Regions from separate parts of the Exiguobacterium sp. OS-77 genome, predicted to be linked through region 2. Evidence: a T-box and tRNA genes for the amino acid it is inferred to sense, from the RefSeq annotation. Region 2 holds a T-box; the other holds one or more tRNA genes.
The links. A T-box is a leader RNA that pairs with one kind of tRNA and senses whether it is charged. The one in region 2 lies ahead of argS (arginine--tRNA ligase), so its partner is inferred to be a tRNA-Arg.
Positions count from the first base shown of each region.

Region 1: it encodes a tRNA-Arg, which carries the amino acid that the T-box ahead of argS (arginine--tRNA ligase) is inferred to sense. The anticodon was not compared.

Region 1 covers NZ_DF239008.1:943,290-949,100, forward strand. The annotation lists gene EXG77_RS04555 (thioesterase family protein) at 1-349, shown strand, start outside; gene EXG77_RS04560 (phosphocarrier protein HPr) at 415-678, shown strand; gene racE (glutamate racemase) at 765-1,571, shown strand; gene rph (ribonuclease PH) at 1,572-2,327, shown strand; gene EXG77_RS04575 (XTP/dITP diphosphatase) at 2,324-2,917, shown strand; gene EXG77_RS04580 (metallophosphoesterase family protein) at 2,923-3,432, shown strand; tRNA gene EXG77_RS04585 (tRNA-Arg) at 3,506-3,579, shown strand; gene EXG77_RS04590 (hypothetical protein) at 3,682-4,206, shown strand; gene EXG77_RS04595 (hypothetical protein) at 4,235-5,218, shown strand; gene tig (trigger factor) at 5,329-5,811, shown strand, end outside.
Region 2 covers NZ_DF239008.1:219,457-225,267, reverse strand. The annotation lists gene EXG77_RS01085 (metallophosphoesterase) at 1-319, shown strand, start outside; gene EXG77_RS01080 (hypothetical protein) at 382-987, opposite strand; gene argS (arginine--tRNA ligase) at 1,018-2,700, opposite strand; T-box leader at 2,761-2,978, opposite strand; gene EXG77_RS01070 (GGDEF domain-containing protein) at 3,108-4,784, shown strand; gene EXG77_RS01065 (alpha/beta hydrolase) at 4,821-5,582, shown strand; gene EXG77_RS01060 (rhodanese-related sulfurtransferase) at 5,641-5,811, opposite strand, start outside.

The DNA of each region.
Region 1 (5,811 bases), 720 kb from region 2:
TCATATGAATAACCGAGTACCGTTCGTCTATTTTGAAGACGTTCGGACATTGATGTTAGAGGAAACAGGATATTCGCTTGCAGAAGACGGCATTATCGTCGTCGCCGATGCTCAGTGTAACTATATTCGCCAAGTCTATCCACGGGCGCGTCTCGCTGTCTATGCGTATCCGGTACATGTCGGTAGTGCATCGTGTGACGTCCACTATGCGGCATTTGATGAGCAAGGTGAATTGATGTTCACGGGACGGACATCTATGGTACAAATCGATCGTTCGGGGAAAGCATTCCCATGGAGTGAAGCGTATAAAAATTCCTTGCAGAATCGATTCGAATCCGTTATCATTTGATAATGAGTTCACATATTCGAAAACGACTCACTAGTACGTTATTAGTGAAGGGAGATTTCTTAATCATGGAAAAAACATTCAAAGTCATCGCGGATTCAGGCATTCACGCTCGTCCGGCTACTCAGCTCGTCAACACAGCTTCTAAATTCCAATCAGACATCAACTTGGAATACAACGGGAAGACTGTCAACTTGAAGTCAATCATGGGTGTTCTTTCACTCGGAATCGCGAAAGATTCAGATATCAAAATCGTTGCAAACGGTGACGATGCTTCTGAAGCAATCACGACTCTTTCAGATATGCTGACTAGCGAAGGTCTTGCTCAGTAATCCTGTAATCGTACATTCTCGGACGCCGGTCTTGCACCGTCGTCCTTTTTTGTTACCATAGGAAAGAGAGAAAGAGGTGGAGAAGAGTGAATCGAGCGATTGGAGTACTGGATTCCGGAGTCGGTGGGTTGACGGTCGCACGTGAATTGATGCGACAGTTGCCCCATGAGCGAATCATCTATGTCGGGGATACATTGCGGTGTCCGTATGGTCCTCGTCCAGAAGAAGAGATTCGTGAGTTTACGTGGGAGATGATTGATTATCTCGTGCAACAAGATGTGAAATTGATCGTGATCGCCTGTAACACAGCCACGGCTGTCGTCTTAAAAGAAGCGCGAGAACGTTTAAATATACCTGTCATCGGTGTCATTGATCCGGGAGCCCGCGCGGCAGTTAAGGTGACGCGTACGAAACGAATTGGTGTCATTGGAACGAAGATGACGATTACAAGTAATTCCTACGAGAAGGCGTTACGCCACGTCGAAGGGCAAGTCGTCGTCGAATCGTTAGCGTGCCCGCCATTCGTTCCGCTCGTCGAGTCGATGCAGACAGATGGTGCGTACGTCGAACGTGTCGTTGCCAATACATTACGACCATTGATGAATTACGATATGGATACATTGATCCTCGGGTGCACCCATTACCCGCTTCTAGCAGATGTGATTGGACGGGTCATCGGACCAGGCGTCCAGCTAATCTCTTCAGGAGACGAGACAGCGCTCGAGGTAGCAGCACTACTTGATTACAATACGATTTCAGCAGATGTGACACAAATTCCGGAACATCGTTATTACGCGACAGGCGATATCCGCTCATTTGATCAGATTGCGACGGACTGGCTCGATCAGACCATCCATGCGGAGCGCATCGTGCTTGGAACGGAGGAAGATTAAATGCGGATAGACCAACGAACGGCGGATGATCTCCGTCCTATTCAATTATCGATTGATGTCAATAAACACGCAGAAGGTTCTGTCTTGATTGAACTGGGAGATACGAAAGTCCTCTGTACGGCGACCGTCGAGGAGAAGGTGCCACCGTTCCTTCGCGGTAAACGCCAGGGCTGGATCAATGCGGAATATTCGATGTTGCCGCGTGCGACGGCTCAGCGGACCGCACGAGAAGCCGTCCGCGGCAAACAGACGGGACGGACGATGGAAATCCAACGTCTGATCAGCCGCTCGCTTCGGGCCGTCGTTGATTTAGAGAAGCTCGGGGAACGAACGATCTGGATCGATTGTGACGTTATTCAGGCAGATGGCGGTACACGAACGGCATCGATCACTGGTGGTTTTTTGGCACTCGTCCGAGCAGTCGATCAATTGATTCAAGCGGGAAAACTGACAGATACACCGATCAAAGAGGGCATCGCAGCCATCTCGGTTGGAATCGTCGAGTCGAATGTCTTGCTCGATCTATGCTATGAAGAGGACGCTGCGGCGGAAGTCGACTTCAATCTCGTCATGACCTCATCGGGTAAAATCGTCGAGATGCAAGCAACAGGAGAAGAGTCGACATTTTCCCGTCAAGAGATGCTCGAAATGCTCGAACTTGGGGAAAAAGGTATTAAGGAACTGATTGAGGCTGGCCGTGAGGCACTCGGTGTCTCTTGGTGGTATGTAGGAGAAGAAGTGGGGGAACATAGATGAAGGTCATCGTCGCAACACACAATGCAGGTAAAGTGAAGGAACTTGAAAGCATGCTGGGTCGTCTCGGTTATACGGTCGAGTCGTTACTCGATCACGCCGATGCTCCGGAAACGGATGAAACAGGTGAGACATTCGAGGAGAATGCACTTTTAAAAGCAACAGAGGCAGCAGCCTACTTTGGCCACGCTGTACTTGCTGATGATTCAGGTCTTGAAGTCGATGCTTTAGATGGCGCTCCCGGCGTCTACTCAGCACGCTTTGCGGGTTTTGAAAAGTCCGATGCGGCGAACAATGCTCTACTACTTGAAAAGTTAGAAGGTGTTCCGGAGGAAGAGCGGACGGCGCGCTTCGTTTGTGTACTCGCGCTAGCGAAACCAACGGGTGAGACATTGACGGTTCGTGGAACGATGGAAGGGCGAATCGGTTTTGAGGCGTCGGGTTCGAACGGTTTCGGTTATGATCCATTGTTCGTCACAGAAAGCGGACAGACGGCTGCTGAATTGACGAAAGAAGAAAAAGCGATGATTAGTCATCGTGGCAATGCATTGCGCAAGCTCGAACAGGACTTAACTACTTTCTTAGGAGTGTGATGAAGATGAGAGCGTTGATCGTTAGTGATAGTCATGGACTAGAACAAGAATTGCTTACGATATTCGAACGTCACCAAGACGTAGATGCGGCATTTCATTGTGGGGACTCCCAATTGACGCGCGACATCGAATCATTATATCCATATCGTGTTGTGCGAGGGAATTGCGATTACGGACACGATTTTCCGGAAGAAGTCGTATCGGAAATGGATGGTCATACCATCCTCTGTGTCCACGGACATCGGCAGGACGTCAAATACAGTCTAGATGTCTTACAGCATCATGCGAAGGAAAAGCAGGCGGACATCGTCTTATATGGTCATTCCCATGTGGCGAAGGCTGAATATCGGGACGGTGTGTTATTCATCAATCCAGGTTCAATCCGGATGCCACGTCATCGACCAGACAAGACGTATGCGATTCTTGAAGTGGATCAAAACCGTTATTCTGTCGATTTTCTTGATGTGAACGGTGATCCGGTAAATGCCCTTCATCTGGACGGAACATTTTTGTAATAAAATAAATGCAATGTTTGTAATGTGATTGACACGAAAGAATTGTTCTAGTATAGTTTATTCGTGTTGACACGTCCCAATAGCTCAGCAGGATAGAGCAACGGCCTTCTAAGCCGTCGGTCGGGGGTTCGAATCCCTCTTGGGACGCTATAATTAAAATAGAGACTGCCCTTACGAGGGTGATCTCTTTTTTTTATTCCGATTTTCGATTATAATTAAGGTATCATGAACTCGAAAGGGATGAATGCTATGTGGAAGAAAGTTGGAGCAGTCCTTGTGCTAAGTACGTTTCTTGCTGGATGTAGTGAGATTTCAAATACAGTCGACGATGCAAAACAACAAGTCAACGATGTAAAAAATAGTGTCGATTACGCTGGAGAACTTCAAGGCATTGCAAAAGATACAGCACAAGTCACGTCAGATTTGTCGGCTTCCTTGAATGAGGCGGCTACGACAGCGCGTGAATCTGCGAACCCTGAACAGGCACTCGATCAACAAATCGAAAAGTTGAAGGAAAACGGAACGATTGATCAGTTCAATCAAGAACTGGATCAAATCGATCAACGATTAGCGGGACTTGAAAATCCGCCGCAAGAATTGCAAAATTTAAGTGCAAAACTCGAGCAGTACGTGAATCAATCGGAAGATATCGCTCGATTACTTGAAGCTGACGTCTCATTAGATACGTTGAATCGATTAGGAATCGAGCAGGCGGGACAACTTCAAGAAGCGATCACGAACTGGACGTCTTTACTCGATCCATTTACGAAATAAGAAGTTGAATATGAAGGAGTGCCGGAATATGGGGACATCGCGCTGGATGGAACATGAACTAGAAGTAGAACGAGCGCGGATTCTTCGTTTGCCCGCTTCTAAACAAGAACAATTGATTATGGAATTAGAGACTGACCAATTGACAGGAGAAGATGTCTTACACCGGCTCTATGTCATTCAACCACTCTTAATGCATGACCGTGAACGATTTGAAACAGTGGCAGAACGATTTCTTGAAGTCGAGGGTGTCGAGCAAGTGCTCGCACTCTTTCTTTATGAACTCGGAGAACGTTATCCGATGAAACTCGCTTTGCGCTCGGCGTCACCGTATCTGCCTTATGGGCTCGCGCTTCGATTAGATGAAATCAAACAACAGATGCGTGTTCGCGAACAAAAGCCGGCAGTTCAAAACAACCCTGTTGCGAAGCGTGAGGTAACAGCAGCAACGAAATTGATGCATGTGTTGCGACACGGCAGTTGGGTCGAACAAATGCGCCAATTGACCGGTGTGGAATTCGAACGGACACATGAGCTCATTGCATACATCACACAAAAATACCTTCAGGCGCAAGAGACAGCACATCAAAGTCTACTCGTCATTGATCAGTTATTAGGAAGCGTGCTTCATCACGTGCCATATCCGGTAAGCATTCATGTGCCACACGTAGATGTAGACTGGACGATCTCGTCACGTGAAGAGTTAGAAGAAATCCTGCTGGTACATCAACAGGAGCAACAAGCGTTACTGGCATCGATGCATACGTTAGAGCGAATGGATCCGTTCCGAGCGTTGCTCGTCTTGCGATCGGATCAACTGATTCATCTTGAAGAACGAGAACGAATCGGGTCAGACATGGAGAAGTGGCTCGCAGCATGCGAAGAACTCGCAGGTCTGACATTTGAACGTGAAGAACCGGAACGTATCCTCAGTCCGCTGGCGAAGCGGTTATATCGAGCGGCACATATCCTTTATCCGGAAGTCATTGCATTCGAGCAAATTTACTTCGATTGAGACATCAGGAAACGATTCGTTCAACAGTGGTAATCGTCAGAACGATTGTGCTATAATGTGACTTGTTGTACACACATGTACGCTAATTGACAATTTTGGAGGGACTCAGCATGACTGCAAAATGGGAAAAACAATCAGGTAGCCTCGGCGTCCTCACGTATGAAGCGCCTGCTGAAGCATTTGATAAAGCGGTAGACCAAGCGTTCAAGAAAGTCGTTAAGACTTTGAACACACCTGGTTTCCGTAAAGGAAAAATGCCACGCGCAATGTTCAACAAAATGTACGGTGAAGAAGCACTGTACCAAGATGCACTCGATATCCTTTACAAGGACACAATCGAAGGTGCAGTCGTCGAATCAGGAATCGAGCCAATCGCGCTTGAGAACATCGACGTTGAAACACTCGAAAAAGGCAAGCCAGTCGAATTCAAAATCACGTTCGTCATCGAGCCAGAAGCTACACTCGGTGAGTACAAAGGTCTTGAGTACACAGCAGTTGAAACGAACGTTACTGACGAAGACGTCGACGCTGAACTCAAAACATTGCAAGAACGCGGTGCAGAACTCGTCGTTAAAGAAGATGGCGTCATCGAG
Region 2 (5,811 bases):
TCCTGTCATCGATGCATTACGCGATTGCCCTCGAAAACAACGGATCGAGGGGGCGTTATTGATTCATGGAGATCAACTCAGTTGGTCGCGGGATTTTCTACCCGACCTGTCACAACAACGCGAACCGTTACTCTTTTTTGGTCATAGTCATATCAGAGGTTTGTTTCGAAATGGTATCGCCAAATCGAGCCCACTAGGTCAAACTTTATCCATCAAAGGAAAACGATATGCCGTCAATCTGGGTCCCGTCGTCTTCGAACGAGAATGGTGTCTTTACGATTCAGAGCAACAAACGATCGTATTCTATCAGGCGAAGTAAGAGGATACGACAAAAGCCGTCGGGCACAGGGCTCGACGGCTTTTGTTCATGCATCTTATTGATCAGAGATAACGGACAAGCGATGCCTTGACGACATCCACTTGTGTGAAGTTCATCTCTTCCGCGAATGTTTCGATGACTTGACGGACATCCCCTTGACGACGTACGAAGCTCGTCGGGACTGGTGTCGTACCGACAAGTTGCTCATGCAGACTCGTCAATCGATGATCATCGATGATCGTCGTCATCAAATCAAGGAACAGGAGAACATGCAGACGGTTCAAATAATCCCATGGTTTGTCTTCCGAACGGAATTCATTACGAGCGAGCCATTTTTTCAATCCGATCGCATCGATTTGACTCAACGTCTCTGTCGTACGTGCCGACTTCCAAAGCGTCAACAGTTCACCCAGTTTTTTTCGTGTCTGTTTCTTACGCATGAAGAATTCAAAATTATCTTTCGTCCGTAATGCGTCTCCTTCAATCGGAGCAATCAAATCGGCTTCCGGCGCCGTCACGAAATCGTGAACGAAATCGACAGACTCTCCCGGTAACCAAGCAGCGACTTTCCCGTGAAAATCAGCCATAAAGGCGACCGTTTCTGCCAAAGGCTCCTGCTTCATCTGTGAAGCAGCTTGCTGTAATCGTTCTTTCGTCTCAGTCTTCATAATCTACCTCTTCTTATTCGTGGATTGGTCTTACATTTCTTCTGGAGCGCCGACACCGAGTAAACGAAGACCCTCTGTCAAGACGATCGTGACCGACTTGACGAGTGCAAGACGCGATTGTTTTGCTGCGTCATCTTCGAGAACACGGACGTGTCCGTAGTATTTATTGAAGCTTTGTGCAAGATCTAAGACGTAGCGGCTGATGATTGATGGCTCGCGACGTGTGAACGCGCGATCGATGACCGTCGAGAATTGGTTTAGCATCGAGACGACACCCCATGCATGATCATCGGCACTACCAGCGAATGGTGTGCCATCATAGCCACCTTTACGGAGCAACGAGTGCGCACGGGCATTCGTGTACTGGACATACGGTCCTGTTTCGCCTTCGAATTTCAACATCTGCTCAAGATCGAACTCGATGTTGTTCATCCGTTCGTTCTTCAAGTCGTGGAAGATGACGGCGCCGACACCGACTTGACGAGCCGTGGCTTCGGCATTCGCTAAGTTCGGATTTTTTTCCGCGATGTTTTGCTTCGCAACGTCGATCGCTTCTTGTAGTACTTCTTCAAGTAAGACGATCCGACCTTTACGCGTCGACATTTTCTTTCCGTCCTTCATGATCAGACCGAACGGCACATGGTGCATTCCGTCGACGTTCTCAAATCCAAGTTTCTTCAAGACTGCGAACAATTGCTTGAAGTGAAGCGCTTGTTCCCCACCGACGACGTAGAACGCTTGCTCAAAGCGGTACGTTTCGAGACGATAGACAGCAGCTGCTAAGTCACGTGTCGCATAAAGCGTTGCGCCATCTTTCTTTTTAATCAAAGCAGGTGGCATACCTTCTGCTTCGAGGTCGACGACCATTGCCCCTTCTGATTCGACGAGGAGATCTTTTTCTTCGAGCAAATCGATGACGTGTTGCATCTTATCGTTGTAGAAGGCTTCTCCGTTCAAGCTATCGAATTTAACACCGAGCATCTCATAGACACGGTTAAACTCGACGAGTGAGACTTCACGGAACCACGTCCAAAGCGTCGTTGCCTGCTCATCACCTTGTTCGAGTTTTTTGAACCAGAGACGTCCTTCATCCTCAAGTGCCGGATTTGTTTCCGCTTCTTCGTGGAACCGGACGTATAATTTCAACAATTCCTTGATTGGTTCTGCACGGACCGCTTCTTCCTCACCCCACATCGTGTAAGCCACCATCAATTTCCCGAACTGTGTTCCCCAGTCCCCTAAGTGGTTGACACCGACGACGTCGTACCCTTTTTTACGTGAGATTTGGTTGAGCGCGTTCCCGATGACCGTCGAACGCAAGTGCCCCATCGAGAAGGGTTTCGCGATGTTTGGTGATGAAAAATCAGTGACGATCGTTTTTCCATTCGCTTCACTTGATCCGAACGCCTCTTGCTCCGTCAGGACTTGGTTGACGATTTCTTGCGAGACGACTTCCCGGTTCAAGAAGACGTTGATGTAAGGACCAACAGCTTGAACGTTCGAGAACAACGGCGCGTCAATTTTTTCTGCGAGCTCCGAAGCAATCATGTTCGGTGCTTTACGGAATGCTTTAGCGAGCATGAAACATGGGAATGCCAGATCTCCATGATCTTCATGTTTCGGTTGCTCGATCAGTTGTTCGATTTGTTCAACCGATAAGGCACCTTCCATGACGTGATGTAATACTTCTGCATACTGCGCTTTATAACTCATCTTTATTTCCTCCTGCTTTACTGATTTTTTGGCAATAAAAAACGCCCCTTGCGCCACGCGCAAAGAGACGGAATGACCGCGGTACCACTCTTCTTGGTGTCACTCGACACCCACCTTGTTCGGGGATAACGGGGTTCCCCCGGCTACGCCTTTTCCATCAGGAATCGGGCAGCGTCTCAGAAGTGCGTTTCACGACCGGTTCGTCCTCAGGCTTCCACCATTCCCTGACTCGCTAGTTGACGAATATCAACCGTTACTCTCTTCATCATCGACTGTATTCGATATCTTTCACATTATACGCAATTCTTTCTTTTCTCTCAACCTTATTTTTTTGGTAAATGGCTTATCAAAATTTCCACAATTCGGGTATAGGAATAAAAGATACTTCTCAGGGGGAGGGATGTTTCATGCGCTACTACCAACATGTAGCCCGGACGAGCTGGATCGTCTTCGGTCTCGTCGCCTTGACATTATTAGTGATCGGCATCGTTCATCCACCAACCTTCCATCCTTCTGTCTCCATCATCAACACTCTTTATTTATTCGGACTCGTTCTCCTGTTTCAGTTCGATAATGTCCGTCGTGGTGGCATTTACTATACATTCCAAGAAGGCATCATCTTATTTTTATTCCTCAATTATGGTTTAACGTACGCCTTGATTTTAAGCCAAGTCGGTATTCTCGTCTTTCAATTCATGTCTCACCGAAAAGCGATTCGTTGGAAACGTTTCGTTTATCTCTACCCGATCAACGCCTTGTTCGATTTAGTCTACATCTCGCTTCCGGCCTTTGCGTATTATGCGCTCGGCGGACCAATCGGCTCAAACTTTACGTATACGAAAGCCTTACTCCCTTTCATCGGCTTTTTGATCACCGTCTTCCTTGTCTCTTACTTCCAATGTCTATTCGTCAATCGCTTCCTCTACTTGAAATACGACTGGCAACGTCTCGTAAAGCTTCAGTCCCTCGTCTACGGGATTAGCATGTTAAGTGCTCTACTTGGAATCTGGTTCTACGATGAAAGTCCGCTCGTCGCGGCTACAGTTTCCGTCTTGATTCTCTTTTTGTTCAAACGTCTGTTGCAAGAGCGTGGTGACTCCCTTGAAGCAAACGATAATGCTAAGCGATTTGATGATGCGAAGGAACACTTGTTGATTTCCCGCTTCGAGCGCGAGACGATCGATTCGTTGCTCCTCGATTTACCGCATCTATTGCCGTTTTCTGAAGGTTGGATCTCGATTCAACAACAGCGGAAACAAGTCATCTATAACATCCGGACGAAACAACCGATCGACGTGTTACCACTGTTTCATTCCTTGTCAGCCGACGATTTGCATACCCCAATCATCTATGGTCTTCGTTGTGACTGGGGAAACGATATTCAGATCGGATTGCCTGTCGATCGTCACTCGATGCTAGCGATTCCTTCGATTACGAGCGGAGAGGTCGATGTTTCGATCATCCTATTCCATCAAGTCGCAGACGCCTATGATGCGACAAATGCCGACGAATTATCTCGTTTGCTCCGTATCTTTTGTCGCGTCTTAGAACGCTCACGTGAAACGGTCCAACTCTATACGGAAAGTCGGACCGATGCCTTGACCGAATTACCGAATAGTCGTGCTTTTTATGAACACGGTCGGCAGGAATTTGCGGCTGACTGCTATCCGCTCTCCGTGATCCTGTTCGATATCGATCATTTCAAACGTGTCAATGATACGTACGGTCATAAAGTGGGCGATCTCGTCCTTCGTGAACTCGGTCGACGTATCCAGGCGATCCAATTGCAATATGATGATGTCTTTGCTGCTCGTTATGGTGGGGAGGAATTCGTACTTCTGTTGCGAAATGGTAGTCAAGAGGCTGCTATCCAGATTGCCGAGACAGTCCGCCATGCGGTCATGGATCGTCCCTTCCTCGTCGATGGTCACCGACTGTCCTTAACCGTCAGCCTCGGAATTGATACAGTGGAGGAAAGATATCAACGGACGTTCGAAGAATCGTTACGTCAAGCCGACCATGCACTCTATGTCGGCGGAAAACACAATGGACGCAATTGTACCGCGCATTATGCAAACCTTTGAAAGGTCGTGACTCTATTGTCGATTACGGAAATTGAAATGACGCTACCGACATCACAAACTCACCGGACGATTCGGATTCATCGTCCGCCCCATTTGGATCCTTCTGAAGCGTTACCAGTGATTTATATGCACGATGGACAAAACGTCTTCAGTGGAGAAACCGCCTCGTTCGGAAAAGGCTGGGAGATTCATCTTGCGCTACAACAGACACAGATTCCGGCAATGGTCGTCGCGATCGACAGTCCAGAAGACGGAATGGATCGTTACGATGACTACGCTCCTTGGAGTGATGAAGCTTTATTGATGCGGACTGCTTATCCTTCGTACCGGAAATCAATCGGGGGAAACGGTAAGGTCTACATGGACTGGATCATCCGCGAGTTAAAACCATACATTGATGCCAACTACGCGACACGCCCTGACGATACGACGATGATCGGCAGCTCGATGGGTGGCGTCATCTCGCTTTATGGATTATTCGCATATCCGGAAGTCATCACGCGCGTCGCTGCCCTGTCGACGGCCGGATGGGCAAACTTCTCCTCACTCCTTGAATTCATCGAGCGCAGTCCGTCGCTGTCTACTGCCCATCGCTGTTATATGGATGTCGGGACAAAAGAAGTGAGTGGCCCGATGACGGAGACAGATTATTTACACACAAATGATGTCTTAGCGCGAGCGGTCGAACAGAAACTTACTCAAAGTCGCTATACGATCATCCCGGAAGCAATCCATCATGAAACGGCCTGGGCCGAGCGTTTACCGGATATTTTACGTTACTTGTTTCCTTCCTCCTGAATACACAAAAAGCCGGGCGATTTCTATTAAAGAAATCCTCCGGCTTTTTACGCGTGCCTTATACTAATTCTTCTTGTTGCTCTTTTTCATAACGATTGCGCGGATGCTCCCGGCATTCATCGGAACACGAACGCATGACTTTTGGTTCGCATTCTTCACAGCAGAAGTGCTGTCGATTACATTCCGGGTTTGCACAATTAACGTAGCGCGTCTCCGGTTTTCCACAGTA